Regions from separate parts of the Lysinibacillus sp. G01H genome, predicted to be linked through region 3. Evidence: riboswitches for the same ligand, from Rfam matches in the RefSeq annotation. Region 3 holds a riboswitch; each other region holds the start of a gene.
What was found. A riboswitch is a leader RNA that binds a small molecule or an ion and turns the genes downstream of it on or off. The one in region 3 is predicted to bind cobalamin.
Positions count from the first base shown of each region.

Region 1 (7,793 bases), 170 kb from region 3:
AAGCGTTGTGAAAATATAAGAATAGGACTTGGCATGTATCGCCTCGAATGCATCAAAAACAGTTAGGACAGCCTTTTCCTGTAAATCGTCTGTATAAGCAGCAACACGATTCATCCCGATATTTGTTTGTACAGTATCCAGTAAGGTTAATCCTGCAAATACTTTTTTATATGTGTCCTGATGCTCAAAGCTTTTCCATTGTTTAATATCTTTACTGACCGCAATTTCTTCTGGAAACCAAATTTGCTTCCATTGCTGGTCCCAAAATATTTGGGCAAGCTCACTTGTTGCCTTATTCCAATTGACTGCCTCATAAATTATATTTGACATGCTACACACTCCTCTAAGCTTTGTAATCGTTGACGAACATAGTAAACAGACTTAATGCCCTTTACCCACGCATAAATGTATACTTTAGCCAATTGTTCGGTTGTCCAATTGTCCGTTACATAAAGCGTCATGGAAATACCTTGGTCAACGTGCTTTTGAGAAGCTGCATATAAATCAATTAAATCATAAGGATTCACATCATACGCCTCCACATATAAATGACTATTGTCATTTGTTAAATGAGGCATTGGATAAATGGTTCTACTATCGGCATAATCACGAACCTCTACGCGCTCTGTACATGGAGCGATTGAAGCCGTACAGCTACGAATATATGAAATACTACCAGTTGGTGCAATAGCCAAACGATAGGAATGGAATAGCCCATATTGCATCACATCTTGCTTTAACGTTTCCCACATCTTGTTCGTAATGATTGGAATATTGCCAAGTGCCTTCAATACAACAGGTGACAATTCTTCCTCAGCTTTATTGATATATTGGTCAAAATAGCTACCAGATGCATAATCACTGTCCTCGAATCGATAGAAGGTTGCAGCTTTTTCTTTTGCCATTTCCATCGAAGATTTCAGTGAATAATAGTTCATCGCTTCCATAAAGTGATCCATGAAATCAATAGACTCTTTAGAGCCGTACAGGATGCCCTCCGTCACCAGATGCCCATGGAGGTTCATACAGCCAAGCCCTACAGAATGCATTAATTGATTGGCTTTTGCAACAGACGGTACATTTTTAATATGCGTCATTTGCGATACATTTGTTAATAGGTGCATCGCTGTATCGACTAATGCGCCGAAATCATTCACTTTACTTGCTGCATGGATATCGATGGAACCTAAGTTACACGATACATCTAATCCATAGTCATTTGGTTGATCCTGATCCGTAATGATACTTGTCTCTTGCACTTGCAGAATTTCTGTACATAGATTGGACATTTTGACACGTCCAATATTTTTTAAAGGATGTACCTTATTGACATTATCATCAAAGATTTCAAACGGGTAGCCTGATTCAAATTGTGCTTTTTTCACCTCTGTATAAAGCTTCCGTGCATTTAAACGTTTAATTTTACGAATTTTTGGGTTATCAAGTAGCTCGTAGTACATGTCTGAAATGGAAAGCTCAGACATACGTTTACCGTATTCTTTAAAAATATCGTATGGGCTAAACAAGACGATATCCTTATCACGTTTCATCAGTTCGAAGAAAATACTAGGTATAATAATCCCTGTTGAAAGGGTTGCGAGGCGAATTTTATCATCAGCATTTGGTTTTTTTGATGATATGAAATTTTCTATGTCTGCATGGAAAATATTTAGATAGACAACACCTGAGCCATTTCGTTGCCCTAACTGATTCGAATAACTGAAAGAATTTTCTAACAGTTTCGCTACTGGGATGACACCACTTGCACGATTTAATATTTCTTTAATTGGATCACCTAAAGGACGTAAATCTGTTAAGTTGACCCCAACTCCACCACCAAGGCGTGATAGCTCTAAACAATAGCCAATATTTTCGGCAATACTATTCATGGAGTCATCCATTGATAACTTAAAGCAGCTGACTAATTCACCACGTGCTTTCTTACCACTATTTAAAGCAGTTGGTGTCGCTGGCTGGTAGGCTTCCATCATTGCTTCGACAGAGCGTTCTGCTAGAGTTGTGTTTCCTTGCGCCAAATACAAAGCAATAATGACAATACGATCCTCATACTTTTCTAAGATCTCTTCCCCGTCACGACTTTTCATAGCATAGCTATCATAAAATTTGCTTGCGCTCATAAAGGATGGGAAGCGGAAATTATAATCATAGGCTTTCTTGTACAGCTTCTTAATAAATTCCATCTCGTACATATCGATAAATGCTTTCTCATAGTAGCCCTCATCAACTAAATAGCGGATTTTTTCCTCAATATCTATAAAATAACGCAAACGTACGTTAACATACTCTAAAAAGTAGCGGCGCGTAGCTTCGCGGTCCTTTTCTAACTCAAGTAATCCAGTTGTACTATAACGATTCAGTACGTCATTATTAAGCTTTAAATAGGTTTTCATCTCATTACCCTCGTTTCATAAAACGTTTGTATTGCTTCGTAATCCGTTTGATTACCTCGTAAATCTAATTTCCTTACTAAGGGTACATGATAGGTAGCGGCGATTTTCTCACCAGCAGCGCCAAATACATGATGGCCGAAATTACTATTGCCACTGGCAACTACTCCTTTACAAAAATCCCTGTTTTTTTCTAAGAAACGTTGTACCTTTGCTGGAATGTCACCTAAACCATCTGTGTAGGTAATTAAAAGATAGGGCTTGTTCAATCGCAATTCCTCCGAGAGCTCGATACATTCTGCCTTTAATTTGGATACAACATTTCGGACATTACCTGTACGACTCGCGTAAACGATCATAGAGCAATCAACTCAATTTGAGAAACAATTTCCTGAACATCTCCTATAAAAGTTTCATTCATCTCTAAAACAGGCACACTTAAAAAACCTGCGTCAATAATCGTTTGCTTTGCCTGTTCATCATGATCGATGTTAACAATTTCAGCTTCAAGTCCTGCACGTTGTAGTTCAGATTTTACCCATAGGCATTTTGGACAAATTGTTTTCGTATAAAGTTTCATAGAAATCCCTCTTTTCATAAAATAAAAAGCCTATCTCCTCTAGAGAGATAGGCTAAATGGAAACGTTAACATACCAAAAATACTGACGTTCCCATCTCTTAATCCCCGAAGAAATGATAAATTTGTTTTATAAAGGCAGGTCTCCTGGCTTTGCTTCATTCTCTGATTCCCTTCCCATGCAAATGCACAGTGGTTGCAATCATCGTCAGCTTCACAGTTGCGGGGACAGCGTCGGAATTGTACCGAACTTCCCTTTTAAACTACATATAGTAGTACCTTTGTAAAACGAACACAATATATAGTTGTTGTTCAATAGTTTTAAGTGTACCATCCTTCAAATGAAAAGTAAATCAAGATTCTAAACTTCTTTATTTTTGGATTATTCAGTATTTTTAATTATGTAGTTCCAAGTAGATTACCACTAATCATTTATACCCAAATCAAAAATCTATTTTAAACGATGAACATCTTTATCTATCAAAATGTATCTAGAATTCTGAAAGAAATGTTCTATTTTAAGTACCATTGAAAAATAGTAGCTTCTATATGTAAATCCTGAAATAATTATCATCTCTTACACGTTTCAAATGACACTCATTAAAAAAGAGCATGCTTTTATCATAACATGCTCTAACCATTCTATCTTTGGGATTATAGTCTAATCTTAACCTCAGTCCCATCCTGAGCTTTGACATCGACTAGCACGAGTCCCTTATAATTTTGTAGTTCCTTGATAATCGGCTTTAGCATTTCTTTGTCGATGAGCGGAAAGGTAAAGTCTATGTTCTTTCGATCGAAGTATGCCTTTGTCCACTTATTGGCTTGTTGCTGAATCCATTTAGAAGTTAAAATGGAGAGGACAATGGTTAGCACGGTATAGGGAACTGGGACTGTAAAGCGAACATCTTTTGCTTTCACTTTTACATGCATCATTCGTCGCCTCTACTCAATGAAGACTGCAACGGAATCCCCGTTTGCTGATTTTATATCTACAATTTGTCCGTCTAATTCATTTTCGATTGCTTCAAGAAGAAGATTGATGTCGATATCTTTTACGTATTTTTCTGATTGTGGAATACTCGCAGCGATGCTGTGTCCTGCCATAAGTACGGCTTTGACAAGTTTAATCGGCAAGTTTACCGTAACATTATCATTTTCGGTGGATACAACACGAACCTTTAATGTTTTTTCTAAATACTTTGTTTTTTCCACAAATTTGTTCTCTGATTCTTCTTTCTGTTGTAGCACTTGAATCAGCTCTGATCCTTTATCCGCATCAATTTTTCCCTCTTGAATCATGGTTAACACTTTTGTGATTTCCTCTTTCATGGTCCGTTCCTCCCTATTCGTCTTTTAAGAGCTTTATCGCTTCATCTGTTGTGATTTCGCCATTTTCCAGCATGCTTACAATTTTTTTCTCGTCTACTTCATTTTTCTTTTTTTGAGCATAGCCAAGGAATGAAATAATGTCGTTTAGCTTGCCTCGAACTGTTGGATACGAAACCCCCAGTTCCTTTTCAACCTCTTTAATGTTTCCTCGGCAGGTTAAAAATACTTCCACAAAATGAAGCTGATCCTGTGATAAGGATGCTAGCTTCGACAATTCAAATTCATTTTCAATGGTCGTGTGACAATGAGAACACTGTAACTTCGTAATTTTTAATGTTCTACTACAGACAGGGCAATTTGTGATTACTTGATAAGCCATAGTGAACTCCTTCCTTTAAGTTAAGTTGATTATATAACAAAGAAATTAAATATGTAAATAATAAAAATTGATTTTTTTTAATTATAAAATAAATAAAATTAATTATTAAATTAAAAATGTTAATTAATCATTGCTGTATTGCTTGTCCTAAGCAATTTCAACTTTACTCTATGTATGTCTTTTCTATTTCTACTTGTAGCTAGCGGCATCAGTTAGATAATGACAGTTTAGAATTGAAAATAAGGTTACATTGTATTCTGTAAAAAAATTTGTTACTATAAAAAGACAATTATGAGAGGACTGATGAATGGACAATGAAGAACTAAACTATATTTTCATTTGAATTGAATGATTTCAAACACAAAATATAGGGTTAGTCTATCCATTTTTAACAATCAGTTTGCATTGTATTTGTCATGACACAAATGGCAAATTGTATTTATTCAGTGAAAGACTAATCCTTCCAATGCACAATTGGAGGGATTTTTTCTTGCTTTCATAGTTGATTTTGCACCTTTCATTTACCCATAAAGGAGAGGGAAAATATGAGCGATTCAGAAACTATTGTGACGCATGTAACACTCCGTATAAGTCGTTAATATCCATCTGCTTATACGGAGAAATAAAACATAGATGGATAGACCGACTTTGTATGAAAAGTAAACTGTTGTAATACAAAGGAGGAATTATCATGTCCATGATACAAGTACAAAACTTAACTTTTTCTTATCCAAGCAGCTTTGACAATATTTTTGAGAATGTCAACTTTCAAATCGATACGGATTGGAAACTTGGATTTATCGGTAGAAACGGACGAGGTAAAACAACATTTTTTCAGTTGTTATTAGGAAAATATGAGTATAGCGGAAAAATCATCTCTTCTGTAGACTTTACTTATTTCCCCTACCCTGTTTCAAATCCAAATAAATATACCCACGAAATATTTGAGGAAATTTGTCCTCAGGCAGAGGATTGGGAATGTCTACGTGAAATAGCTTACCTACATGTAGATGCAGAGGTCATGTATCGTCCTTTTAAAACATTATCCAATGGCGAGCAAACAAAGGTGCTGATTGCTGCGTTGTTTTTGACAGAGGGTCAATTTTTATTAATTGATGAGCCAACCAATCATCTAGACACGGATGCACGAAAGACGGTTTCAGATTATCTTCGCAGGAAAAAAGGATTTATTTTAATTTCACATGACAGAAGCTTTTTAGATGGCTGCGTTGACCATATTCTATCGATCAATAGAGCCAATATTGACGTTCAAAGTGGAAACTATTCTTCTTGGAAGTTAAATTTTGATCGACAGCAGGAGCACGAAGAAGTAACCAATCAACGACTGCAAAAAGATATCGACAGATTAAAACAATCCTCAAAGCGTTCGGTAGGATGGTCTAATCAAGTGGAAGCCTCCAAAAATGGCACAACCAATTCAGGTTCAAAGCTGGACAAAGGCTTTGTCGGGCATAAAGCAGCTAAGATGATGAAACGAGCAAAGAATCTGGAATCCAGACAACAAAGAGCTATTGAGGAAAAATCAAAGCTGCTAAAAAATGTGGAAAAAACTGAGTCATTGAAAGTAGAGCCATTATCATGTTCATCTAAAGAAATGGTTGCTGTAACAGATGTATCCATTCAATACGATAACCATATCGTGAATAAGCCTATTAGCTTCAAAGTGGCACAAGGGGATCGAGTTGTTTTAGATGGCAAAAATGGAAGCGGAAAAAGTAGTATGTTAAAACTTATTCTAGGTAAGCCCATCCAACATACAGGCTCCATAAAGTTAGCTTCAGGTCTAGTCATTTCCTATGTTCAACAGGATACATCCCATTTAAAGGGATTGTTATCGGAATTTATTGAAGAGTATGGTATTGATGAGACGTTATTTAAATCAATCCTGCGCAAGATGGATTTTGAGCGTATTCAATTTGAGAAGGATATCTCTCATTATTCTGGTGGGCAAAAGAAAAAGCTCCTGATTGCTAAAAGCTTGTGTGAGAAGGCTCATTTATATATTTGGGATGAACCACTCAATTTTATTGATATCTATTCACGCATGCAGATTGAAGAGCTTATAAAAAGCTCCCATCTCACAATGGTGATTGTTGAGCATGATCAGGCATTTCAACAAACTGTAGCAACGAAAACGGTAGCGATGTCGTAAAGAGAAGAATCCATTTTATGGATTCTTCCTTTTTAATGATATTGAAATCAATGGACCCATTTAGTATTTGTCTCTTTCACGATATATAGCTCACCTAGTGATGCACTTTGCGCTGGCAGTAATCTTGGAAACCTTAATCGAACAAACCAGGAGTGATTAGCAACATTTTCTCCACAGAAGTTCACCGCCATTTTATAGTAATTCTCCTCCATGCCAGTTAATATGGGCATGGGCTTTATCACCTCAATTTGCCACTCCTGATAATCAGGGCTTGAGCCATATACTTTTGGAATGATGTCAGCTAATGCTTGACTAAGCTCATCTTTGTCTTTCTCCGTTGTTTTCATCAATACATCTGGATTTGGACATTTTAAGCCTTCAGGTTCTGACCCCCAAGTAGCTGTTGGAAATAACAAAAGCATACATAAAAAGGGCAGTATTATTTTTCCCATTGTTCAACTCCCTTTCTTTAAAAATGCTCGATAATTTGCTGTGATTGGTGCACTCTATAAAGTATCATCCTGCAGAAAGGTCACTATTCCATGAAAAAATTTGCTTATGTTTTAATGGCTATCTTCACTATGTTCATTGTGCCATGTAAGATTTATGCGCAAAGTGAACAAGCTGATGATCAACTAATCAGGGACACATTCATTACAATCCTTAATCCATTTATCGAAAAGGAAATTGATCATTACTACGGCTATCCTAAGCAGTACGGCTTATATGATGTGAAAATTTTAAAGATTGTCAGAGAAAGTCAGTTTAGCTTTAGGGTTGACGTGGAAGCTACTACCTTTGAGCATGCACATTCCCCACCCTACAGTAAGGAAATCATTACATTTGAAGTCAGTCCAACTGGTGTCAGCACACTTCGCTATATACATGAGGCAGATGATGTAGAAAAAGCAATAAACGCATTCT
Region 1 is NZ_CP118397.1:2,298,249-2,306,041, reverse strand. Features, by position in the region: gene nrdF (class 1b ribonucleoside-diphosphate reductase subunit beta) at 1-330, opposite strand, end outside; gene nrdE (class 1b ribonucleoside-diphosphate reductase subunit alpha) at 318-2,411, opposite strand; gene nrdI (class Ib ribonucleoside-diphosphate reductase assembly flavoprotein NrdI) at 2,408-2,767, opposite strand; gene PSR12_RS11630 (glutaredoxin family protein) at 2,764-2,988, opposite strand; cobalamin riboswitch at 3,106-3,283, opposite strand; gene PSR12_RS11625 (hypothetical protein) at 3,640-3,921, opposite strand; gene PSR12_RS11620 (SHOCT-like domain-containing protein) at 3,931-4,317, opposite strand; gene PSR12_RS11615 (DUF2089 domain-containing protein) at 4,331-4,696, opposite strand; gene PSR12_RS11610 (Lsa family ABC-F type ribosomal protection protein) at 5,388-6,869, shown strand; gene PSR12_RS11605 (hypothetical protein) at 6,917-7,321, opposite strand; gene PSR12_RS11600 (DUF3888 domain-containing protein) at 7,412-7,793, shown strand, end outside.
Region 1: linked by a shared signal. The riboswitch ahead of PSR12_RS11630 (glutaredoxin family protein) and the one ahead of PSR12_RS10745 (hypothetical protein) in region 3 are both predicted to bind cobalamin.

Region 2 (7,793 bases), 1.6 Mb from region 3:
GGCTTCTTTGCCCCCATCGTTCATCTACCAACCAACGAACCTTTTCAAAAAAAGAATTGGCGAAGCTCAAGCTTATTTTCAGAGGCAAGCGTTACGGTTTTTCGTTGGAGGAAATCAAAGAGATGGTTTTACTATTTGATTTTGATCGCTCAGGAATTCAGCAATTAGAGCGAACGGTTGAATACGGTGATCAAAAAATCCAAGAGATTGAGAGTAAAATAGCTGAGCTGACGCAGATGAAGCATGAGTTACAGCAAATGCATGGCATGTTTAGTGAAAAATTAGCGACTTTAAAGGGAGAGATGCAAGATGAATAGTTCCAATTTGTTAGCACGTAATGCCCGTAAGTATTCGAAAAATGAAGCCGTTATTTGTCATGGCAGAAGAGTAACCTACCAAGATTTAGATAAGCAGGTGACACGTTTTAGTCATGCTTTACTAGAGCAGGGAGTAAAGCAGAGGGATAAGGTTTTAATTTTTATGCCAAACGTTTTAGAGTTTGTAGTCAGTTACTTTGCTATTCAGCGTATCGGAGCGATCGTTGTGCCAGTCAATGCGAAATTTACATTGCAAGAAGTAGAGTACGTGGCGCAGCATGCCGAAGCGAAGGCAATTGTCGTACATGAGACTATTTTTGCAGCAGTTGAACAGCTAGCTGGAATTCCGTTAAAAATTAAAACAGGTCAAGAAAAAGTGGGATGGCATCAATATGAAATAATGCTTCAAAATGCTAGTACACAAACAATTGATTGTCAGTTACAAGAGGATGACCCTTCCACGATTTTATATACATCTGGTACGACAGGAAAACCAAAGGGTGTGTTATTTAGCTACCGTAATATTTTAACAGTGGCGCAAATGATAGCTGTTGAAATGGAGGTAAAGCCCGAGAGCCGTATTTTGCTCATGATGCCATTAACACACTCTGCACCATTACATTTATTTTTAATGGCGGGTGTATTGGTAGGCTCAACAAATGTATTAACACCAACTTTTACACCCGATTTATTCATTGATTCCATTGAAAAGGAGAAAACAACACATTTCTTTGGTGCACCTGTTGCTTATTTATTAACGGCACAGATGCCAAGGCTACATTCGGCAGATTTGTCTTCTATGAAATGGTGGGTCTATGGTGGGGCACCGTTATCTCAAAGTGAGGTTCGATTCATTCAGCAGGCATTCCGCACAAATAATTTAACTTGTGTATATGGATTAACAGAGGCAGGTCCAAGTGGTTCATTATTATTTGGCAAGGAGCATGAAGCAAAGGCAGGAAGTATTGGTCAGCGGGCGCCACTTGGTACAGAATTGCGTATTGTGAATAACAGTGGAGAAGATGTAAATGTAGGCGAAGTGGGGGAAATTGTCTTGTTGGGTGAGGGTAACATGCTTGGCTACTATAAGGATGAAGTAGCAACTAATGAAGCCTTTATTGACGGTTGGTTAAAAACAGGAGATCTAGCTCGTAAGGATGAAGATGGTTTTATTTGGATTGTAGATCGTAAAAAGGATGTCATTATTTCGGGTGGTGTCAACATTTATCCGAAAGAAATTGAAGATTGTTTATTGAGCTTTGAAGGAATATTCGAGGTTGCGGTAATTGGTGTGCCACATCCGCAATGGGGCGAAACGGTAAAGGCGATGTATTCTGCTAAACAAGACATCGATGAGGAAGCTTTGAAAGCTTATTTAGAGGAACATCTTGCAAAATTTAAAATACCACGTATTTTTGAAAAAGTGGAAGCGCTACCACGCAATGCATCAGGCAAAATATTAAAACAAAATTTGAAGGGGCAAGAGGTGAGATAGCATGAAAGTATTACAAAAAGAAGCAATGCGTACTACGAACTTTTTTACGGAAGATGACACGCTTCAAAAAATAGTAGGAATGATGTTAGATAAAGAGTTTCTATCATATGCCCAACGAGAGTTAACAGATTTTGGTGAGCTATGTGCAGGTGATATTGATACGAGGGCAAAGCATACAGATCGACAGGGTGAACCTCGCCTTCAAAGATACGATGCCTATGGTGAAGAGATATCAGAGGTTTGGGTTAATGATGGCTATAAAAAAACGATTGAAGAGACATATAATACTGGGATTGTAGGTTATGTACACAAGCATATTCCGCAGCTAGGTCACAAGGGGAATTATGTTTATAGCTTTGCACAAGGTTATTTGCTATCACATGCAGAGCCAGGATTTTATTGTCCTGTAACATTGACGATGGCTACTGCCTATCTATTAGATCATTATGCAGATGAAGAGGTAAAGCAACGTTTTTTACCACATGTTTGTGCAACAGGTGACACAGATTTATATGAAGGTGCGACCTTTTTAACAGAACGTCAAGGAGGCTCTGACGTCGGTGCAAATGTGGTGGAGGCGAGAAAGGATGGCACTGCGTATCGTCTATATGGTGAAAAATACTTTGCATCCAATGCGGGCATGTGTGGTGTAGCGATGGTATTGGCACGAATAGAAGGGGCGCCAGCAGGTTCCAAAGGCTTAACGTTGTTTGCAGTTCCTTGGCGTAAAGAAGATGGTACAACAAATCATCTACGTATTCGTCGATTGAAAGATAAATTAGGCGTTCGGGCAGTTCCCTCTGGTGAGGTAGAATTTGATGGTGCACTTGCCTATGTTGTAGGGGAGCAAAATAAAGGGATTTATTATATGCTAGAAGCACTAAATCTCTCAAGAATTTGTAATGCAGTCGCTTCTATTGGTATTATGCGTCGTGGCTTCTTAGAGGCAAAACATTATGTAAGCAATCGACATGCATTTGGCAAGCCCTTAACACAATACCCTATGATTCAGGATACTTTAGGGAAATTTGCAGCTAAGTTGCACGTGGAAGTAGCGACAGTTTTTGATCTTATTCAATTATACGATAAAGTGACAAGTGGACAGGGAACACAGCAAGACCTTATTATGAATCGTTTATATATTGCCATTATGAAAAAGGAAACGGCAGAGCAAGCTGTTCACTATGCTAGTGAGGCAATTGAATTACACGGGGGTAATGGCTATATAGAAGACTTTGTAACGCCCCGCTTATTAAGAGACGCGCAAGTGTTGACGGTGTGGGAGGGGACGGCTAATATTTTGGCCTTAGAACTCATTCGTTTAGTGGATAAGTTTCATGCACATGAACTGTTTGTCTGTGAGATGGAGGAACGATTAGAGAAATTAGCTGACAGCTCACTAGTACAAATCGTTAAAGAACAATTGGCGAATATTTCTATAAAACTGCAAATTTTTAGCGCTTTAGACGAGGCAACGAAAACTTTTGAAGCAAAAGGTATGGCTGAAAAAATGGCTCACCTTTATGAAAGTGTCATTGCGGTTGAGTGGGCACATAAATTTGGTGGAAAATATGAAAAACTAGCGGACGTTTATTTAGAACAGACATGGTCATTAAGAGAAATGGGTGCTCAAATGAAAACAGTCCAATACTTTTCTGAAATTGTATAATGGCCGGGGAGTCGTCTTGAATGGAGGCGACTTCTTTCATTTTCATGTATAATGAAATCAACTGAATATTATAAAGGTTCTTTACTTAAGTAAAGTGAAAAGGGAAATCGGTGTAATTCCGATGCGGTCCCGCCACTGTAAGTGTGAGTTTTTTCAAATGATGCCACTGAAGATTTCGGGAAGGCTTGAAAAATCGCAAGTAGCACTAGCCAGGAGACCTGCCTTTATAACGACATGACAACCTACGAGGATAGGGTGGTGGATTTTGTATCAGTTTTTTGGTGCGATTTTGCCCCCTCATCGTTCAAAGATGAGGGGTTTTATTTTGATGCAAAATAAAGCGAAATGTCGCATGGACCAACGAAGGAGGATTCACATGAAGAAATTTTGGAAAATAGGATTATCAGCATTTTTAGCAGTAGGCTTGCTAGCTGCTTGTGGGCAGGAAGCAAAAGATAACAAGTCATCTAACGAGCAGCAAACACAGCAAGAAACAGCACAGGTGGATGAAGCAACATTCCCAATGACGATAACAGATGCCCTTGGTAAGGACATTACACTTGAAGCACCTCCTGAGAAAATTGTTTCACTTATTCCGAGTAATACTGAAATCCTTTTTGGACTAGGTTTAAATGATGAAATAGTTGGTGTTACTGACAACGACGATTATCCGCCAGAGGCAGCTGAGAAGGATAAGGTTGGCGGTATGGAGTACGATATTGAAAAAATTATTGCCTTAAAACCAGATATCGTTTTTTCACACGAATCTAGCATGTCTCTTTCAGAAGAGGCTATTGCACAGCTTGAATCAGCAGGTTTGAAAGTTTTTGTAGTAAGAAATGCACAAGACTTTAATGAAACATATACAACAATTGAGCAACTTGGACGTGCTACAGGGAAATTACCAGAGGCAGAAAAAATTGTTGCTAATATGAAGGCGAAAGTAGAAGAAGTTTTGTCTAAAGTCAAGGATGTTGAACCCAAAAAAGTGTTAGTTGAAGCATCAGATGAGCCAGATATTTATACATCTGGCAATGGTACGTTTATGAACGCGATGCTTGAAATGATCAATGCAGAGAATGTAGCTGTAGATGGCGATAATTGGTATAAAATTGATGCAGAACAAATTATCGCAAAAAATCCAGATGTCATCGTGGTGACATATCATTATGTACCAGATATTTTAACGAAAATACCAAAACGGGCGGGCTTTGATACGATTAATGCCGTAAAAAATAATGCGATTGTGCAGGTAGATGAAAGTACAACAAGTCGTCAAGGGCCACGTTTAGCAGAAGGTCTAGAAGAATTAGCAAAAGCAATCTATCCTGAGGTATTTAAGTGAAAAAAATAGCACTAGCCTATACACTAACATGTACGCTTCTTCTTATTAGCATCTGGTGTGGCGTAGCGATAGGCTCAGTTCATATTCCATTAGAAGTATTATGGAATAAGGCGGTTGATGAAACAGCCGCCAATATTTTTTGGAAAATTCGTTTGCCTCGCGTGTTATTAGCGGGACTAGTAGGCGCATCTCTAGCTATTGCTGGAGCAGCATTCCAAGGTTTATTAAAAAATCCATTAGCAGATCCATATACACTAGGGGTTTCATCAGGGGCATCTGTTGGTGCTGTTTTAACGATCTTTTTTAGTATTTCTATACCTGTTGTCGGTTTGTATGCGCTGCCAACCTTCAGTATGATTGGTGCTATCATCACGATGGTAGTTGTTATGAGCTTTGCTAGACTCGTAGACCGCTCATTGAAAATGGAAACGTTGATATTAACAGGTGTTATTTTTAGTTCATTTTTAGGTTCCCTTATTTCATTAATGATTGCCTTATCTGGTGAAGAATTACGTCAGGTAATAGGCTGGCTACTTGGTTCTGTTTCGATGCGTGGTTGGCCATATGTCCAAATGATCATTCCATTTGTGATTGTAGGTTCAATTATGCTATGGACACAAAGAAGAGAACTAAATGTTTTGTTGTATGGTGAAGAACGGGCAAAACATTTAGGTGTTAATGTGAAGCGCAGTAAATATTTGATATTAGCAGGTGGCTCCATGCTCACTGGAGCGGCTGTAGCGGTTTCTGGCACAATTGGCTTTGTAGGATTAGTGGTGCCGCATATGACAAGGATGATTTGGGGTTCTGATCATCGCCATTTATTACCATTATCTTTTTTCAATGGTGCAACATTACTCATTATTTGCGACCTAGTAGCACGAACAATCATTGTGCCAAGAGAGCTACCAATTGGTGTTATTACGGCATTTATTGGAGCTCCTGTTTTCTCCTATATTTTTTATAAGCAGCGAAGAAGTAAGGGGGTACGGGCATGATTATTGTTGAACAGCTATCAGGTGGCTATGAAGATGTACCAATCGTCAAGGACATTAGTTTTACTGTTGAAAAAGGAAAAATTCTTGGTATTCTAGGGCCGAATGGTAGCGGGAAATCTACATTATTAAAAGTAATGAGTGGTATTTTACCAGCTACTGCTGGAACCATTTCGATTGATGGACAAAATATTCTTTCTTATAATGCTCGTGCTTTGGCAAAAAAAATGGCTGTATTACCACAGCTTCATGCAAATGCTTTCTCAAACAGTGTGAGAGAGGCAGTTTCACTGGGGCGCTATCCGCATCAAACAGGCTTTTTCTCGAGTTGGTCTGAACAGGACGAACAGGCTGTACAACATGCTATGCTACAAACAGGTGTAAAGCGATATGAGCATACACCAATGGAATTTTTATCTGGTGGTGAACAACAAAGAGTATTTGTAGCACAAGCCTTAGCTCAAACTGCAGAAATACTATTACTGGATGAACCAACTAATCATTTAGATATTGCCCACCAACGTCAAATTTTAGATATGGTTCGGAAGGAAGCGATGGAGTGTGGTTTAACGGTTGTTATGGTACTACACGATATGAATTTAGCCTCTCTTTATTGTGATGAATTATTGCTGATGGAAAGCGGACGAATGAGAGCACTTGGTGCACCACATGAAGTATTAATTGCCTCCCAAATTGAAGAAGTTTATCAAGCACGGGTGACTACATATGCTCATCCTGAAATACCAAAACCTCAAATTACAATGATGCCCGCAGCTACAGACTACCAACAGCGAGCTGTCATCAAAAAAGAGCATTTTATGATAACTGAACAATATATCCAACTTCAATCAGAGCTTCCTTTGAAGATCGTATCTTCGGCAGTTCATAACCCGGGTATAGGCTGGCATAATTGCTTATTAAATCGCTCAGTTCCTGGGGATTATGTCATCAGCGATGTGAAACGAGAAGTTAAAGAATTTTTAAAAAGGGAAAATTTTTCACCTACCAATACTGTTGTTATGCTAACCGCAGTACCAACAGCTCTAGTGGCCATCAATGAATTTTCAGCACCTTTTGGCAGTATAATCGTAGCTGTAACTGCTGGCGTAGGCAATGCAGTTGATGTATCTCGAGTCCATGAAAGACAAGATGATCCATATATTGGTACTATTAATACATGGGTTATCATTAATGGCTGTTTATCGGAAGAGGCATTTTTTCAGGCATTGATGACAGCAACTGAGGCAAAAACAAAGGCGTTGCAATCAGAAAATATTCGTGATGAACGAAGTGGAACTATTGCAACAGGTACTGCTACAGATAGTCTGTTAATTGCTGCAACTCAAAAAGGGGAAGAAATGCTGTATGGTGGCCCAATTACAGAAGTTGGTAAAATAATTGCAAAGGGTGTCTATGAAACAACAGTTCAGGCGATTAGGAATTACAAAAATCAGTTTTAGGAGATGAGAGAAATGAAGCTTTACACGAAAACAGGCGATACGGGGAAAACAAGTCTTATTGGAGGACGGGTTGATAAAGATAGTTTACGTGTGGAAACATATGGGGCAATTGATGAATTAAATTCCTTTATTGGGAAGGCTGTAAGTGAATTAGATCAAGCGCTTTTTAAGGATATTTTAACAGACCTAGAGACAATTCAGCATGAGCTGTTCGATGCTGGTGGAGACCTTGCTAATGTGATGAAAGAACGTCATTATAAATTAACAGAGCAACCGATTGAAGTACTTGAAGCTCGTATAGATGCTTTATCAGACGAAGCACCACCTTTACAACGTTTTATTTTACCAGGAGGTGCACCAGCAGCGGCAACTTTACACATTGCACGCACGGTTGCACGTCGAGCAGAGCGTGAGATGGTGACACTCATGAAAGAAGTTGAAGATGTACCAAAGGTTGTACAAAAATATTTAAATCGCTTATCGGATTATTTATTTGCAGCTGCACGTGTTGT
Region 2 is NZ_CP118397.1:557,909-565,701, forward strand. Features, by position in the region: gene PSR12_RS02775 (MerR family transcriptional regulator) at 1-317, shown strand, start outside; gene PSR12_RS02780 (class I adenylate-forming enzyme family protein) at 310-1,812, shown strand; gene PSR12_RS02785 (acyl-CoA dehydrogenase family protein) at 1,814-3,481, shown strand; cobalamin riboswitch at 3,539-3,721, shown strand; gene PSR12_RS02790 (ABC transporter substrate-binding protein) at 3,858-4,826, shown strand; gene PSR12_RS02795 (FecCD family ABC transporter permease) at 4,823-5,824, shown strand; gene PSR12_RS02800 (adenosylcobinamide amidohydrolase) at 5,821-7,281, shown strand; gene PSR12_RS02805 (cob(I)yrinic acid a,c-diamide adenosyltransferase) at 7,294-7,793, shown strand, end outside.
Region 2: linked by a shared signal. The riboswitch ahead of PSR12_RS02790 (ABC transporter substrate-binding protein) and the one ahead of PSR12_RS10745 (hypothetical protein) in region 3 are both predicted to bind cobalamin.

Region 3 (7,793 bases):
CAGCTGGACAAGAAGATTTACATGTCAAAGCTGGTCGACATTTGATCTCGATTTTCCAAGGTATTCCTACAAAATTAGTGGTTGTAGGCGGAGCGGGTAGTCTATTTGTGGACCAAGAGAAAAAAGTGCGTGTGATGGATACACCAGATTTCCCAGCCATGTATTTAGCAACGGCGCAAAATCAAGGACAAAACCTCTTGGATTTACAACAATCATCCATTACTTGGACATTTATTAGTCCATCTGCATTTTTCGATCCAGAAGGACCACGTACAGGGCGCTATACAGCAGGAGTCGACCACTTACTAGTAAATGATGCGGGGGAAAGCTATGTCAGCTATGCCGATTACGCAGTGGCTGTCGTCGATGAATTAGAAAACCCACAGCACGTTAATAGCCGTTTCACAGTAACGTCGAATAAATAATATGCAACTGAGCGTTTCTATCAATTTCTCCTCGGCGTAATTGCGTCCAGATTTTTTCGAGCTTGCTCGAAAAGCTCCTCTGCAAAATCTGTGACATTCGCCGGAGGCTTTGGGGCAACACGAAGTTGGTCACACCGTCAATGCCACAGGACGTGGCGCTTTTGACGGTGTTCTTCTATTTCAGTGGAATTTTGAGCAAATACTATGAGCAAATCATAAGGACCTTACATTGGCTTTCATTGCACAAAACATTTGCTGAATCAAGATAAAATGCGCTCGGTTTTTTGTGATTTTTTTGCTTTTTTGAAGGATTTTTTTCGTTTACAGAAAAATGACTGTTTACAATACGACTTTTATTAGCTACTATCAAGTGTGAGTATTACATAAAAGGAGACGACAATAATGTCAACACAACGAATAGAAAAAGATTTTTTAGGTGAGCGCGTATTACCAGCAGAGGCGTATTACGGAATTCAAACACTACGTGCTACGGAAAACTTCCCGATTACAGGCTACACAATTCACTCTTCACTTATTAAAGCAATGGGGATTGTGAAGAAGGCAGCTGCATTAAGTAATATGGAAGTACACCTATTATCAAAAGAAATTGGTGAGGCAATTGTCGAAGCAGCACAAGAAGTGATTGATGGCAAATGGGATGCTGAATTTATCGTAGACCCAATTCAAGGTGGAGCAGGTACTTCCATTAATATGAATGCCAATGAAGTCATCGCTAACCGTGCCCTAGAAATTTTAGGGAAAGAAAAAGGTGACTATCACACAGTAAGCCCAAACAGTCATGTCAATATGTCACAATCAACAAATGATGCTTTCCCAACAGCTATTCATATCGCTGTGTTAAATTTAATAGATGAATTATTAGTAACGATGGATTATATGCAATCCGTTTTCCATCAAAAAGCTGAGCAATTTGCTCATGTTATTAAAATGGGTCGTACGCATTTACAGGATGCCGTGCCAATTCGCTTAGGACAAGAGTTTGAAGCTTATTGCCGCGTGATCAATCGTGACATCGTACGCATTCGTCAAACACGTCCAAATTTATATGATGTAAACATGGGTGCAACGGCTGTCGGAACAGGCTTAAATGCCTTCCCAGACTACATTAAATCTGTTGATGAGCATCTTGCTGAAATTTCTGGTTTACCTTTAAAGGGTGCAACGCATTTAGTGGATGCCACACAAAATACAGATGCCTATACAGAAGTATCAGGCGCTTTAAAAATCTGTATGATTAATATGTCTAAAATTGCTAATGACCTGCGTTTAATGGCTTCTGGTCCTCGCGCAGGCTTAGGAGAAATCCTGTTACCAGCTCGTCAACCAGGTTCTTCAATTATGCCAGGTAAGGTCAACCCAGTTATGCCTGAGGTGCTGAACCAAGTAGCCTTCCAAGTAATTGGGAATGACCATACGATTTCTCTTGCATCGGAAGCTGGCCAATTAGAATTAAACGTAATGGAGCCTGTATTAGTGTTCAACCTAATCCAATCCATTAGCATTATGAATAATGTTTTCCGTGCGTTTACAGAAAACTGCTTAAAAGATATTGAGGCAAATGAAGAGCGCATGAAAGAATATGTAGAAAAAAGCGTAGGGGTGCTAACAGCAGTAAACCCTCACATCGGTTATGAAGTAGCTGCTCGTCTAGCACGTGAAGCCATTCTAACAGGTCGTTCAATTCGTGAGCTTTGTATTGAAGAAGGCGTCCTAACAAAAGAACAATTAGACTTAATTTTAGATCCATATGAAATGACACACCCAGGTATTGCGGGTTCAAGTATCATGAAATTAAAATAAAACGAGCAATGATGGACTGTAGACATGCCCTAAAAAGCTGTCTATAGTCTTTTTTTGTAGACCTTTCCTCATATAAAAATAGAGCGTATCCTTATGTGTTTTAGGATTATTCAACTATAATAATGGTATGGAATACATATTTTAGTTGGGGGAATTTGGAATGAGTTTACGAAAAAAGAGTTTACTTGGCTTTTCCGCTTTAAATGTTTTAATGATCGTTATTTTATTTATCGATTTAGCCAATGTAACGACATTAGATTGGTTTTCTACCGTGTTAACAATTGTAGGAATCGCTATTACACTATCTTACACAGTGTATGTCCACTACAAAGTGATACAGCCTATCAAACAAATTACAGAGGCTGCACAAGCAATTACGGCAGGCCAATTAGATACAGTTGTCATTGAGGTTCGTGACAATAGTGAAATTTCTCAACTAGCAAAATCCTTTTTAGAGATGCAGGAACAGTTACGAACAATGACACAAAAAATTGCGCACAGCTCTACAGATTTATCAGCAAGCATCGAGGAATTATCTGCGAGTACGAATGAAATTACGCTTGCTGTGGAAGAAGTAGATCAACAAATGGATAAGACTTCTGAGGGCTTGAAGCAAGCAGCACAATCGGCTAATGATAGTGCTAAATCTATGCAAGAAACCGTTGATGGAATTGAGCGAATTACAGTAGCCACACAAGATGTGTTTGTGCATGCGAAAGATGCTAGCGAGATAGCAGGAAATGGTGCAAATATTTTACATGTGGCAAAAGAGCAAATGCAATTTATTTCCTCTTCAACAGAAAAAACAAGTGGATTGATGCAGCAATTATCCCTTAAAATGTCAGATATTAAATCAATGACAGATATGATTACGGCCATTACAGATCAAACAAATCTACTAGCATTAAATGCGGCCATAGAAGCAGCGCGTGCTGGAGAGCATGGTAAAGGCTTCGCCGTTGTAGCTGAGGAAGTGCGTCAATTAGCAGAACAATCCAAGCACTCTGCTACGCAAATTGTGGATTTAGTTGTAGGAATAGAAAGTGATACAAAACAAGTAGCCTCATCAGTAGAAGATGATTTGAAAAATGTTCAACAAGGAGTTTATGTCATTGACGAAGCGACAAAATCATTTGGCACGATTTCACAGCATGTTAGTCAGATGACAAGTCAGCTTGAGGATATTTCGACGACAGCTGAGCAGCTTTCAAGTAGCGCCAATGAAGTAGCATCCACTGTGACAACCATAGCAGCTGGCATGGGCAAGCTATCGAATTATACAGAAGCTGTGTTACATTCAATGGACGAGCAAACAGCCTCAATGCAAGCAGTTAATCATGTCACACAGGATTTAAGTGTCCAAGCGGATAACTTACAAAAGTTAACTAACCAGTTTCAGGTTTAGGCAATGAAAAGTATTTTTCTAGGTTTTTTAAGCCCTAAATAAGCATCTTCATCAATACTACGAAAAGCCACAAAGTAGAAATGATGGACCATAAAAACACTTTCCTAGAATACATGGAAAGTGTTTTTATGGTCGAACCAGCGCAATTAGTTTCCCAGTGAACTCCTCAGATAGTGTGTAGATCGTATGCGTATCCTCGACATGCATCAAACTACTGTTTTGACCTTTATCAACTAACCAAAGATGCTAGCCATATTTGTTTCCTGCCTTGTCCACTATTTGTACATTATGTTCTGGTGAAGCCATATTGACGGTACCCTCGTTTTTGACAGCTGTTGCAATGGCTTGTTGGAATAGTGTAAGTAATTCTTCATCCTGATATTTTTTACAAAAATCACGGTTTATCTTGCCAAATTCAGCACGATTAGAAATGCTGACCTTAGCTAAATCATCATCTGGTTTTTCATTACATCCTAGTAAAACAACGGCTAGTAGAGACACTAAAGCAACTATCATTATTCGTAACCACTCACCCCCTCAATAGGCAAAATAATACCACCATTTCCTGTCGTAGCTCTCACTTCTTTGTAATACATTAAATAAACGAGAGCGAAAGGGGACAGATAGTGGGCTTATTTGATGGATTGATCGGCAATGCAAGTGAGGTGAATTTAGAAAAACTACAGGAGGAGGTCCATGATTTATTAATTCCAAATGAGACAGTCAAGAATGCCTATAAAATTATTAGAGACACTTTTATTTTTACCAATAAACGATTGATCCTCATTGATAAGCAAGGAGTGACTGGCAAGAAAACGGAGTATCATTCTATTCCCTATAAAAATATCGTGCATTTTTCAGTAGAAACAGCTGGAACATTTGATTTAGATGCAGAGCTCAAAATATGGGTGTCTGGCAGTTCATTACCGATTCAAAAAAACTTCAATAAGGCGACAAATATTTATAAGGTGCAAAGCGTCTTAGCACAGTATGTGTTGGCGACGTAATGAAGGTGTTAATAGTACATGTGCACAACCAAAAGCCCGCAAATATGCGAGGCTTTTTTGTCGTGCCAGAAGAGGACGGCGTAAGGGATTTTAAGTCGGCTTCATGATTACGGTAGGCTCGAAAATACTGATAAGCGTAAATAAGAACGCCTTGCCGAAGTCTTATTCAAAGACAATCATTTCTCCGACTTCTTTAAACCCGAAGCGTTTGTATATATTCTTTCCATCCTCTGATGCCTGTAAGACTACGGGCTTTTGCTTATCAATTGTTTGACTGAGTAGGAATTGAAACATCTCACTGCCATACCCCTTGCCCCTATACGCATCTTTTGTCATCACATCATAAATCCCATAGCAATGTTTACTGTCTATTAATAATCCCGTAGCGATAGGTATTTCCTTTAAACAGCCAATAAACATTCGAGCATTTGATGCTAACTTTTCCTGTCTCCAAATAAACTTAGAAAAACTTCCTTATATTGTAGAAGCTCTTCCTTGTTGCTTACTTCTGTGATGGTAAGATGATTGGAAATTCGTGGACCTGTGCGAAGTGTATGGTCAAGCTTCATCATCATATTTCGTTCAGCTTCCTGTAAATTGCAGTCTTTTATCAGCTGTAGCCAATCATCGCTTAGATAGTTGGCATCCACCCACGTGCTGAAAGGAAGTTTATTAACAATGAAATGATTAATCCTTTGTTTAAGATGATTTTCCTTATGAATCATAGGCGATTTCACTACTAGCAAATTAAATGTATCAGTTGGAATGTTCGTGTTGGCTATGACAAAATGAGCTTCCTCTATAATTTGTCCAGAAACAGCTTGAGTAAATAGTTTCATTTTTTCCTCTAAATTACTCGTCACTAAATGTTGACTTGCTTTCATATCTTTCATCCTTTCACTATTAGTAGTGCGCACTATCTTTTATTATAGAGTCATTGAAAGATTAAAAATACGGAGTTCACCGTTTTTATATCCTCCCATAATTTTCAGAAAACAATCAGGTACGAAAAGCAAGGATGATTAGTAGTTTGGAAAATATTATGATATTTGACTTTAGAAAAATACTACTTTACAATTGATTTTAGTAATCTAATAGGAATGTGGCGTACACTAAATTCCTATGACAACTGAATAGCGTGTAGTAATAGGTGTAAATTGCGTGCAATTTGCTTAAAAGGGAAGTCGGTGCGAATCCGACACTGTCCCGCAACTGTAAATGTGAGCGACTTTTCAGCAACCACTGTCAAATGATGGGAAGGGGAAAAGTGGCGATGACCATGAGTCAGGATACCTGCCTAGTTACGAGTACACACCATAAACCTACGAGGAATAGGAGGTGGCATGTTGACAAAACAGAATACTCTGTTCGTCACAGTACGTCAAACGCCCATAGTAAATGAAAGGGTTCACAATCGAACTCGTTCACACATACTTAGGGTTTGTTTGCCATTGTGTGATGAAAGAAGATAAAATGAAGGATTTCCTCTAAAGTAGGGAGTCCTTTTTGTTTTGAAAATATGTACGCAAAGGGGATGCACGTATGACAAATTTTCATGTAACGACAACGTTGGAAACGCCTTTTGAAGATCTGAACATTTGTAAGCAACCACGCACAGAAGTTGCCAAGAAAGCGAAAACAAGAATGGTGGTCGAATCTCTAATCGATCAATTATTAGCAACGAAGCTGATTCGCAATGATCGCTTCTTTGAGCAAATCTTATATAATAAAGAAATTATTTGGATACAAAATGGGGATGTGGACGGTCATCTTTTAGCGAAAGCAGCCATAGCAGATGAACTGAAAACAAAGACGAATAGCTTTATGATGTACATGCCGACCAATCCGATTGTCTATGAGGTCAATGGAGAAGCGTATCACTTAATTACACGCATTGATTCTACACGCGCAAAGCCCAACCTTGACCGACTCTCATTGGAGCCAAAGCCTGTTTTAAGTGCCGCTCGTGTCAATGACTTATTATGCTCGATTGTTATGCGCTTTTACGAAACGTATTTACACGATTTAGCACCTCACCATGACAAACTCATCGCATTTGTACAGCAGGAATATGCCCAGTTTATTGCAGCAGTGCAAGCGTTAAATGATTATCATTTCAACTGGCATCCACGTGGCAACGGTCACGAGCTTTTACTGCAATTAATTGATCATCTACAACTATTAAAAAGTCAGCCAGGTAAGGTACTGATTGATTTTACGAACAAGCATGACTACGTGATAGTTGAACCCGCTTATTTGATAGACAAACCAACAAAGAAGGCTGTCGGTGCACTATAAAACCAAGCCCTCCATTTTTTGGAGGGCTTGTTTTGATCTTGCGCTATGAATATCCGCGAAAGCAGGAAAAATACCCGCGCTAGTGCGACGAATACCCGCGAAAGCAAGCAATGCCTTCACGCGAACAAAATCTCCCCATCCTACAGGCAATGCATGGCTGCCTGTGCTTCTTGCCATGGAACCGAATATCCTTTGCCCTTTGCACAAAAGATACTAGAGGAACTATACTCAGGGTCTGCATTTTTATCGTAGCCAATCTGTGCAATCACATCCTCTGTATTATGGCACACATCATAGCCATCAAATTGGAGAGTGAGTGCACCTTTCCCATTTGTATAGGCGGCAAAGGTTGTACTGTAGCTCATTAAAGTGGCAACAGGCGCACGACCTGTTAGGATAACATCCGTTTCGGATAAAATCGGGTCATCGAATGTGCCTGCTGCTTGCTGAATATCATTCATCATACGGCCGATAAAGTCGTTTGAAGCCTTCATTTTAAAGCGATAATAGGGTTCAAGTAGGACATTTTGTGCCTGCTCCAGCCCCTGACGCAGTGCACGGAAACTGGCTTCGCGGAAATCTCCCCCCGATGTATGTTCATTATGCCCGCGACCTGTTAGAAGTGTAAAATGAATATCTGTTACAGGGAAGCCTGTCAGTAGCCCATGATGGTCACGCTCAAACAGATGCTTTTCAACAAGGCGCTGATTGCCTAAAGATAAATGATCTGCATGACAGGCATTGCTGAAGGTATTACCTGTTCCACGTGGATTTGGCTCCATTAATAAATGAACTTCGGCATAATGCTTGAGGGGCTCGAAATGACCATAGCCTGTT
Region 3 is NZ_CP118397.1:2,125,570-2,133,362, forward strand. Features, by position in the region: gene PSR12_RS10710 (NAD(P)-dependent oxidoreductase) at 1-425, shown strand, start outside; gene aspA (aspartate ammonia-lyase) at 828-2,246, shown strand; gene PSR12_RS10720 (methyl-accepting chemotaxis protein) at 2,407-3,651, shown strand; gene PSR12_RS10725 (hypothetical protein) at 3,898-4,167, opposite strand; gene PSR12_RS10730 (PH domain-containing protein) at 4,278-4,658, shown strand; gene PSR12_RS10735 (GNAT family N-acetyltransferase) at 4,821-5,078, opposite strand; gene PSR12_RS10740 (hypothetical protein) at 5,093-5,542, opposite strand; cobalamin riboswitch at 5,790-5,973, shown strand; gene PSR12_RS10745 (hypothetical protein) at 6,201-6,956, shown strand; gene PSR12_RS10750 (elongation factor G) at 7,097-7,793, opposite strand, start outside.

Region 4 (7,793 bases), 2.2 Mb from region 3:
TAACACGGATGCCCCAATCTTAATGACTTCTGGATTATCAGTAAAAACCTGCATAAGGGGCTTACGGAATAGCGTAACGACTGCAACCATAATAATCGTAAAAACAAATGCTGCACGGACACTTTTCCATAGCTGATGATACGCCTCATCTTTTTCTCCTGCACCTACATGACGACCAATAATAATGGCTGTTCCTGTACCAATGGCAATCGCAAATAAATACGTAAACATCGAAATATTCATAGCATATTGTCGTGCTGCTAGTGTTTCTGCTCCTAAGTAAGTCGCATAATATAAAAAGATGATTTGGCAAAATTGATAAAGCACCTGTTCAAACGCAGATGGTAAACCAATGTTTAGTATTTTCCTCACATATTCCTTTGAATACTCAAAATAATATTGTAACTTTACACGCACTTCCATTACCTGATACAGCAACCAGAAAAATACTAGAACGGCTAATCCGCGACTAATGACAGAGGAAATAGCCGCTCCTTTCACACCAAGCTCTGGGAAACCTAAATTCCCAAAAATAAGACCGTAGTTTAGCACAACATGTAAGACGTTCATGCCAAGCGAAACGTACATAGTTTGTTTTGTCCAACCATGTACACGAATAATTGCTGCGAGTGCATTAATAATAGCCTGTAGGAAAATAAAACTCCCAATGATGGCTAAGTAACTTTGTGCATAGTGGAGGACTTCTCCCTGCAAGTTCATCATTGTCATTAAATGTCTCGCAAAGAAGAAAAATAAAATACTCATTAAAAGCCCAACGACCAAATTCATCGTGACCGCTAACGCCGAGATCTTGGCCGCTTCAAAAAAGCGTCTGGAGCCTAAATATTGGGAAACAACAATAGATGCACCATTGCCCACTACTTCCAGAATCAAGATGGCAATATGGATATATTGATTGGCTGCACCTACTCCTGATACAGCATTATCTGATAAAGCACTGAGCATAAAAGTATCGGCTAGTCCCATCAACATAAATAGAAAAACTTCTAAGAAGATCGGCCATGTTAAATGGAATAGACTTAACTTATTTGTCTCTTTAATTGTGTCTGCCAATACTTTCACTTCTCCTATATTTTCTTAAAAATCTATTGTATCTTATCACAAATATTCAGACTGTAAAGAGATTTATAGGAATACAGCGCTTCCACATAAAAAATCCCTCCCACATCGTGTGAAAGGGCCATTTTTTAAATTAAGCAATAGGATTGTAATTGCTCTCGTTTTTCAATTGTTAGGCCAAATTCCTGCTCTAAAAACCCAGTCTTAGAACCATAGCGACGATCCATCGCATCCAATGCTGCTTGTAAATAGTCTTCACGGGCGGACATTAATGCATAAAATTGCTGTAGTTCTTGCTCATTATACTGATGCTGAATAGCCTGAGCCATTCTTTCTACCATTGGACGTAAATGTATATTAGTATCTAAATAGTCCTCCATGATGGTCTCCTCAGGTACATCTAAAGCTAGCAAAATAAGTGCTCCTCCAATACCCGTTCGGTCCTTACCAACTGCGCAATGATGTACAAGACCTAGATTATCAGGGTTTTGAATCGTTTGCATTAACTCTTTAAATGAAAGATTGTTAAAAGGCATTTGTGCATAAAAATCTCGAAACATCTCAGGGCTTACCACTTTATAGAAATCTCTACCACCAGCATTGGTAGGCATTTCAAAAGCATGATTACCCTTCGCTGGGATTTGTATATATTGAGCATATGAGAACACTGGGTTAGGATTATGATACGCCTCATTGTTATCGCGATAATCAAAAATGGTTTTAATCCCTAACGTTTCAAATAGCTCTTTATCCGCCAGTGTCATTTTTCCAAGAGCAGCTGAGCGGTAAAATAAACCGTTCTTTACCCTACGCCCATCTTTTGTCTTATATCCACCCATGTCTCGGAAATTATGGACTGCTTCAAATGGAATTACCTTTGTCTCTAATTGCTCCACTCACTACACCTCCTAAGATTATTAAGCATACTTACTTTTATTTTAAAGAACAAACTACATTAATTCCAATTTTCACGCTAGGTAATAATTTAAACCACATAAAAAATGCTAGCTGAATGGCTGACAGCTAGCATGGAAACATTTCTTATTTAAATAACTCTGGGTACACAGCCTTCGCTACTAATTCTACAGCTTCACCAATACGCGGACCAGGTCGATTAGAGATATCTGTATCGATGGACAATACCGCTTTGTTTTGAATAGCTGTCACAGTATTCCAACCATCTCGTCCAAGAATTTCTCCTATTGGATCTTCTGTATAGTTTACTGTTGTTAAAATAATATCTGGATTTTTAGCAATAACATCTTCCTCATTCACTTTTGCCCAGCTATTCAAGTCAGAAAAAACATTATTAACATTAGCTGCATCTAATATTTCTTGCTGGAAAGTGCTAGAGCCTGCTGTATATATGTCTGGCTTAGGGCTAACCTCTAAATAAACATTTTTCGGCGTTTTTACGTCCTTCACCTTCGTTTGTACTTCAGCAATTTTCGCTTTAATCTCTTCATTTAATTTATTTCCTTTATCAGCAACATCCATCACAGCAGCTATTTGTTCGATATCTCCATAAACATCATCGAAAGTAGTCGCAGATTGAATAACAAACACTTTAATTCCTGCGTCCTCAAGCGGCTTTAGTGCATCCTTATCACCGATTGTATAAGCAATAACAACATCTGGCTTTAACGCTATAATTCTTTCACTGTTAAAGTTCGTAGTATCAGAGACACGTTCAATTTTTTGTGCTTCCTCTGGGTAAGTATCGTACTCAGTTGCTCCTACAATTTTATCGCCAACACCTAAAGCAAACAAAATTTCAGTATTACTTGGTTGTAAAGATACAACTGTTTTTGGTACTTCATTAAACGCTATTTCCACTCCACGGTCATCTGTCACTTTATAGCTTGTTTTCTCTACGTGTTGTGTACCCTGCGAGGCATCTTTATTTTTTGTATCTTCAGCAGTGCCACAGCCTGCTAATACCAGTGCAAGTAAGAGCACTGATAGCCATTGGAAATTAAATACTTTCTTCATTGTTATTCTCCTTTTTCTTTTTCATTGGGTAGGATTTACTAATAAACGGTATTTCAGAAATTCCAGCTTGCTGATTCATAAAAACAGCCATGACAAAACATACATTAGCTAATAAACCAAGGTAATCGAAAAGAATAGCAGGAACCTCTCGTTCTTCTGATACTTTGTGTAAAGTTCGATATGATTTTTTTGCCTCACTGCGACAAAGATGTAAGGCTGCAGCGGCCTCTGTTCCTTGAGGTAAAACAAAAATTTGAATCTCTTCCTTCACATGGCGAACGTAAAAATCATAACGCTCACTTAACCAAGATAAATCCTCTTCAGTTACCGCTAATTTCCCACGAACTGAGCCATTCACATGATACGCCATAGGTAACATAAGTAATAAATCCTCAGCAACAACTTGAACATCCTCTTTTTTTACCGCAGCTAATGCAACTCCTAGATGTGTTGTAAGGCTATCTGTTCGAATTTCAAAATCAACCGTTGAAGCTTTCTCACGCATAAATGGATAACAAGAATAACGGGCATCTTTTTTCACTTGCTTCCCCCCTATTTTCTATAATGAAAAATTCTTACTTGAAAGGCATAAAAAAAGTCGCTCCTTTTGCAAAGGAACGACAAAAATACAAGATTGAGCCATCAAACTAGACAAAGCCTATGTATTTGCCGTATATCCTCCTAGCTTCCGAGAAGTTTTTATACGTTCAAATAAAGGTCGGTCTCCTGGCTTGTACAGTTCGTCACATAAAACGAATGTGTTATAAAGGACCTTCCCATCTTCTTTGAGACAGTGGTAAATCTTTATAATGGCTGTACTTACAGTTGCGGAAACAGCTCCGGTTTTTCACCGGATTCCCGATTATGCTTACTAGCACCTTTATCCTGCAAGAATATTTCATTTGTAAAGCAGTTTATCATATATGATTCAGAAAAAATAGCTGTACTCAATTTTAAAATATAGTAACACTAGAAGAGAAAATTCCAACAAATTTTTACATTATTAAGAAATTTACTATAGTAGTGTTTCAATTGCTTGTTCAATATCGAGCTGTGAATCTGTTGGTTCAAAGCGTGCGACGGTCTTACCATTAGCATCTACTAGAAATTTTGTAAAGTTCCAGCGAATGTTACGACCATCTAAAAAGCTTGGGGCAAGTTGAACAATTGCTTCTGCCAACATTTTCTCCTGCATACTTGCCTTCCCAAACTCTCGGTAATTCACTTCATGCTTTAAATAATTAAAGAGTGGATGTGTAGCCTCTCCATTTACCTGTACAAGCTCAAAAATCGGGAATGTGACCCCATAGTTTACCTTGCATAGATGCTTAGTTTCCTCTCCATCCTCAGGATTTTGATGGCCAAATTGATCACAAGGGAAGCCAAGAACTACAAAATTCTCTTTTCCATATTTATCATACATTTTCTGTAAGTCTTCAAATTGATATGTAAATCGGCATTGGTTTGCCGTGTTAACAATTAACATTGTTTTTCCACGATATGTTTCCATTGATAAAATTTCGCCATTAGGCTTCCGAACTAGATAATTATAAATGCTCATGCTATAATCCCCTTTTTTCATTCATTATAGTTGACTATTCTACCGTTCATCAAAGAATTTGCACAAAAAAACACCACCTCGCTACTTTGAACGGATGGCTGACTTATACTTCTTTTTATATTTAGCATCTTGTTCTTCATTAATTAAACGATGGGCAATATCTAATAATTTCGAGTCATTTGTTTGATCATATAGCTTTTTAAATGACATAATAATATCCTGACGAATAAGAGATGGCTGTTTTTCATCTATACATGTTTGAAATCTTTTAGCTAGATACGATACAACCAAATCTCTTTGTACTTGACCCGCCTGTCCAATTTTCCAAATGGCCTGTAATGCATGCCTTGCTGTAGCAGATTGTTCATCGTAAGTCACAGCCCAAATCTTTAAAAAATCCTCCAAGACCCTTTCTTCTGGATCACTTTTTGCAGCTAAAGCGCATAAAATTTGTGCAGCACGTGCACGAGAATAACCATTATTGTATGTAAGTGCTTTTATTAGCTGTTCCCAAACTGCATATGTCCAATCTACGGGTTCCTGCATAATTTTCATTAATTCCTCGTAAGATTCATATTGAATATCGCGATCATGCTCTGTTAGATTACTAAAAAGTTGCAAAATCTCTTTTTCCATAATTCATCCCTACCTTTATTGTTTCAGAACGTAATAAAATTTGATTTATGGTACACTTAACTTAATTTTTTTCGCAAAGAAGGTGAGTTTATGAATAAATTTAATGCTAGGAAATTGATTTTTCGGTTGATTGTGATAATATCCCTACTTCTAGCTGCCTATTTTGTTATCCCAGTGTCCATGCCTTTAATACTTGCTGGGATCAGTGCATTTTTCTTAGAACCCATTGTCATGTTCTTTAAACGAAAATGGAAAATGTCACGGAAAATAGCAGTTGCTTTTATTTACATAGTGAGTGTTATTGTTATATCTATTATTTGTTATCTATCCATTACACAAATAATGACACAAATAATTTTACTATCTAAGCAAGCTCCCTATTATATTTCCAAGCTATCAGATATGTGGCTTCATATGCAAGAAAATATTTCTAAATACACAGAAGACTTTCCACCTGAAGTAAGTGCTTCGCTTCAAAAAACCACAATGGATTTCATAAAGAAAGTTGAAGAATCCTTTTTAAGCTTCTTTAATTATAGCAAAGTTTCTGCCTTCTTTTCAGAGATACCCAGCCTATTTATCAGTCTTCTCGTTTATATGATTGCGCTATTCCTATTTATGCTTGATTTGCCTAAGTTAAAGCAAATCACTTATAAATATTTAAAGCCCAATACAGCAAAGAAGATAAAAATTATTTTAAATCGCTTAAAAGATGCTACATTTGGCTATATGAAGGCTCACTTATTTGTAAGCTTTATTATTGGAGGCGTCACACTCATTGGACTGCTATTAATCCAACCGAAATACGCAGTAACAATGACGGTTATTATCTGGTTAATAGATATTGTACCATTCCTAGGCTCTATCATTATTCTAGCGCCATGGGGGCTTTACCACCTATTGATGGGAAACACCTCTATAGCTGTAAAATTATTCATCTTAGCTGCTATTTTACTTATTATTCGTCGAGTAGTCGAGCCTAAGTTAATGGGAGACCATATCGGTTTGTCCACTTTACCAACATTAATTTCCATGTTCATAGGTCTACAGTTATTTGGTATTATCGGTTTACTTGTTGGTCCATTCGTTATTATTTTCTTTATTGCGTTGAAAGAGACAGGTGTCATCAAAGTAAATTTTAAAATTTAATATCAATCTAGTATGCAGGGAAATCTCTTTTCAAGAATAGACGTAGTCGTCTTGTTTCTTTTGAAAGAAATGCAAAATAAAAAGGTCAATCTTTGTATATTTTTCTCTACAAAGATGACCTTTTTCTTATATCAACCGTCTATATAATAGTGAGGCCTATTGAATACGTCCAAAGCCTACTAAGTATTGATTCCACCAATCAAGTGACTCAATTACGACACCATTGTTTTGAGCGTCGATCATTGTGTTATTACCTAAATAAATACCTACGTGTGCAACCCCTGAACCATAGCTGAAGAACACTAAGTCCCCAACACGTGCTTCACCTGCTGAAATGCGTTGTGTTGCTAAATATTGTTGTGATGCTGTACGAGGTAAAGAAACACCCGCTTGCTTATATGACCATTGTACAAGACCTGAACAGTCAAAACCTGTTGATGGGTTGCTACCACCCCAAACATAAGGACGTCCTAGGAATTGTTTAGCTGTTGAAATGGCATCTCCTGAAGAAACAGTGCCAGCTCCTGACCCAACAATAATCTTTTGTGGTTCGCCTCCACCATTATTTTGAGTTGCTTGTATAACTGGTGTAGCTGCTTGAAGTGCACGTAAACGAGCTGCCTCTTCTTCAGCTGCTTTACGCTCTGCTTCTAAACGTTCTTCTTCTTGTTTCGTTGCAATTTCAGCTTTTAATGCAAGTGATTTCGCTTCGTTCTCAGCTTTCTTCACTTCCATTTCGCTTTCTTTTTGCTGAAGCTCTTGGAATTGTTTTTGAAGTTCCTTTTGTTTTTCATCTAATGTAGCTTTTTGTTGCTCTAAGCTTGCTTTATCTGCTTCCTGTTGATCCACTAATTCTTGGTCAGCATCCATTAATGTTTTTACCGCTACGACACGATCCATTAAATCTGCAAAGCTTTTTGCCTCAAGCACTACGTTTAAATAAACACCTACAGTGTTGTCTTGCGCTTGGTATGCAGCCATACGTTCACTTAAAATTTTTGAACGTTGCTCGATGCGTTTTTGTGTTTCAACAATACTAGCATCCACTTCTTTAATATCAGCTTGTACTTGTTTAAATACCTTTACTTTTGCGTCGATCTCTTGTTGTAGTTTCGTTAGTTCTTCTTGTAATTTTTTAATTTGTGCATCTATTTCTGCCTTTTTCTCAATCATTTGTTGAGATGTTTCTTCGGCATGTACTTCTGTTGGTTGAATTGTATTAAATAATAAGCCGCCAGCTAGTGCTAATGCTAGCACCATCGACTTACGCCATTTGTTACGCTTAGCCACGTTACCTTCATTTCCCTTCATCTATCAATTTCGCTCTCGATATTCTATGTAATCACTTGAACGATTTCTATTTTAATTAAATGTT
Region 4 is NZ_CP118397.1:4,295,781-4,303,573, forward strand. Features, by position in the region: gene PSR12_RS21790 (MATE family efflux transporter) at 1-1,074, opposite strand, end outside; gene PSR12_RS21795 (tyrosine-protein phosphatase) at 1,209-1,976, opposite strand; gene PSR12_RS21800 (ABC transporter substrate-binding protein) at 2,122-3,072, opposite strand; gene PSR12_RS21805 (hypothetical protein) at 3,056-3,613, opposite strand; cobalamin riboswitch at 3,772-3,969, opposite strand; gene PSR12_RS21810 (glutathione peroxidase) at 4,088-4,633, opposite strand; gene PSR12_RS21815 (hypothetical protein) at 4,715-5,269, opposite strand; gene ytvI (sporulation integral membrane protein YtvI) at 5,360-6,418, shown strand; gene PSR12_RS21825 (C40 family peptidase) at 6,575-7,729, opposite strand.
Region 4: linked by a shared signal. The riboswitch ahead of PSR12_RS21805 (hypothetical protein) and the one ahead of PSR12_RS10745 (hypothetical protein) in region 3 are both predicted to bind cobalamin.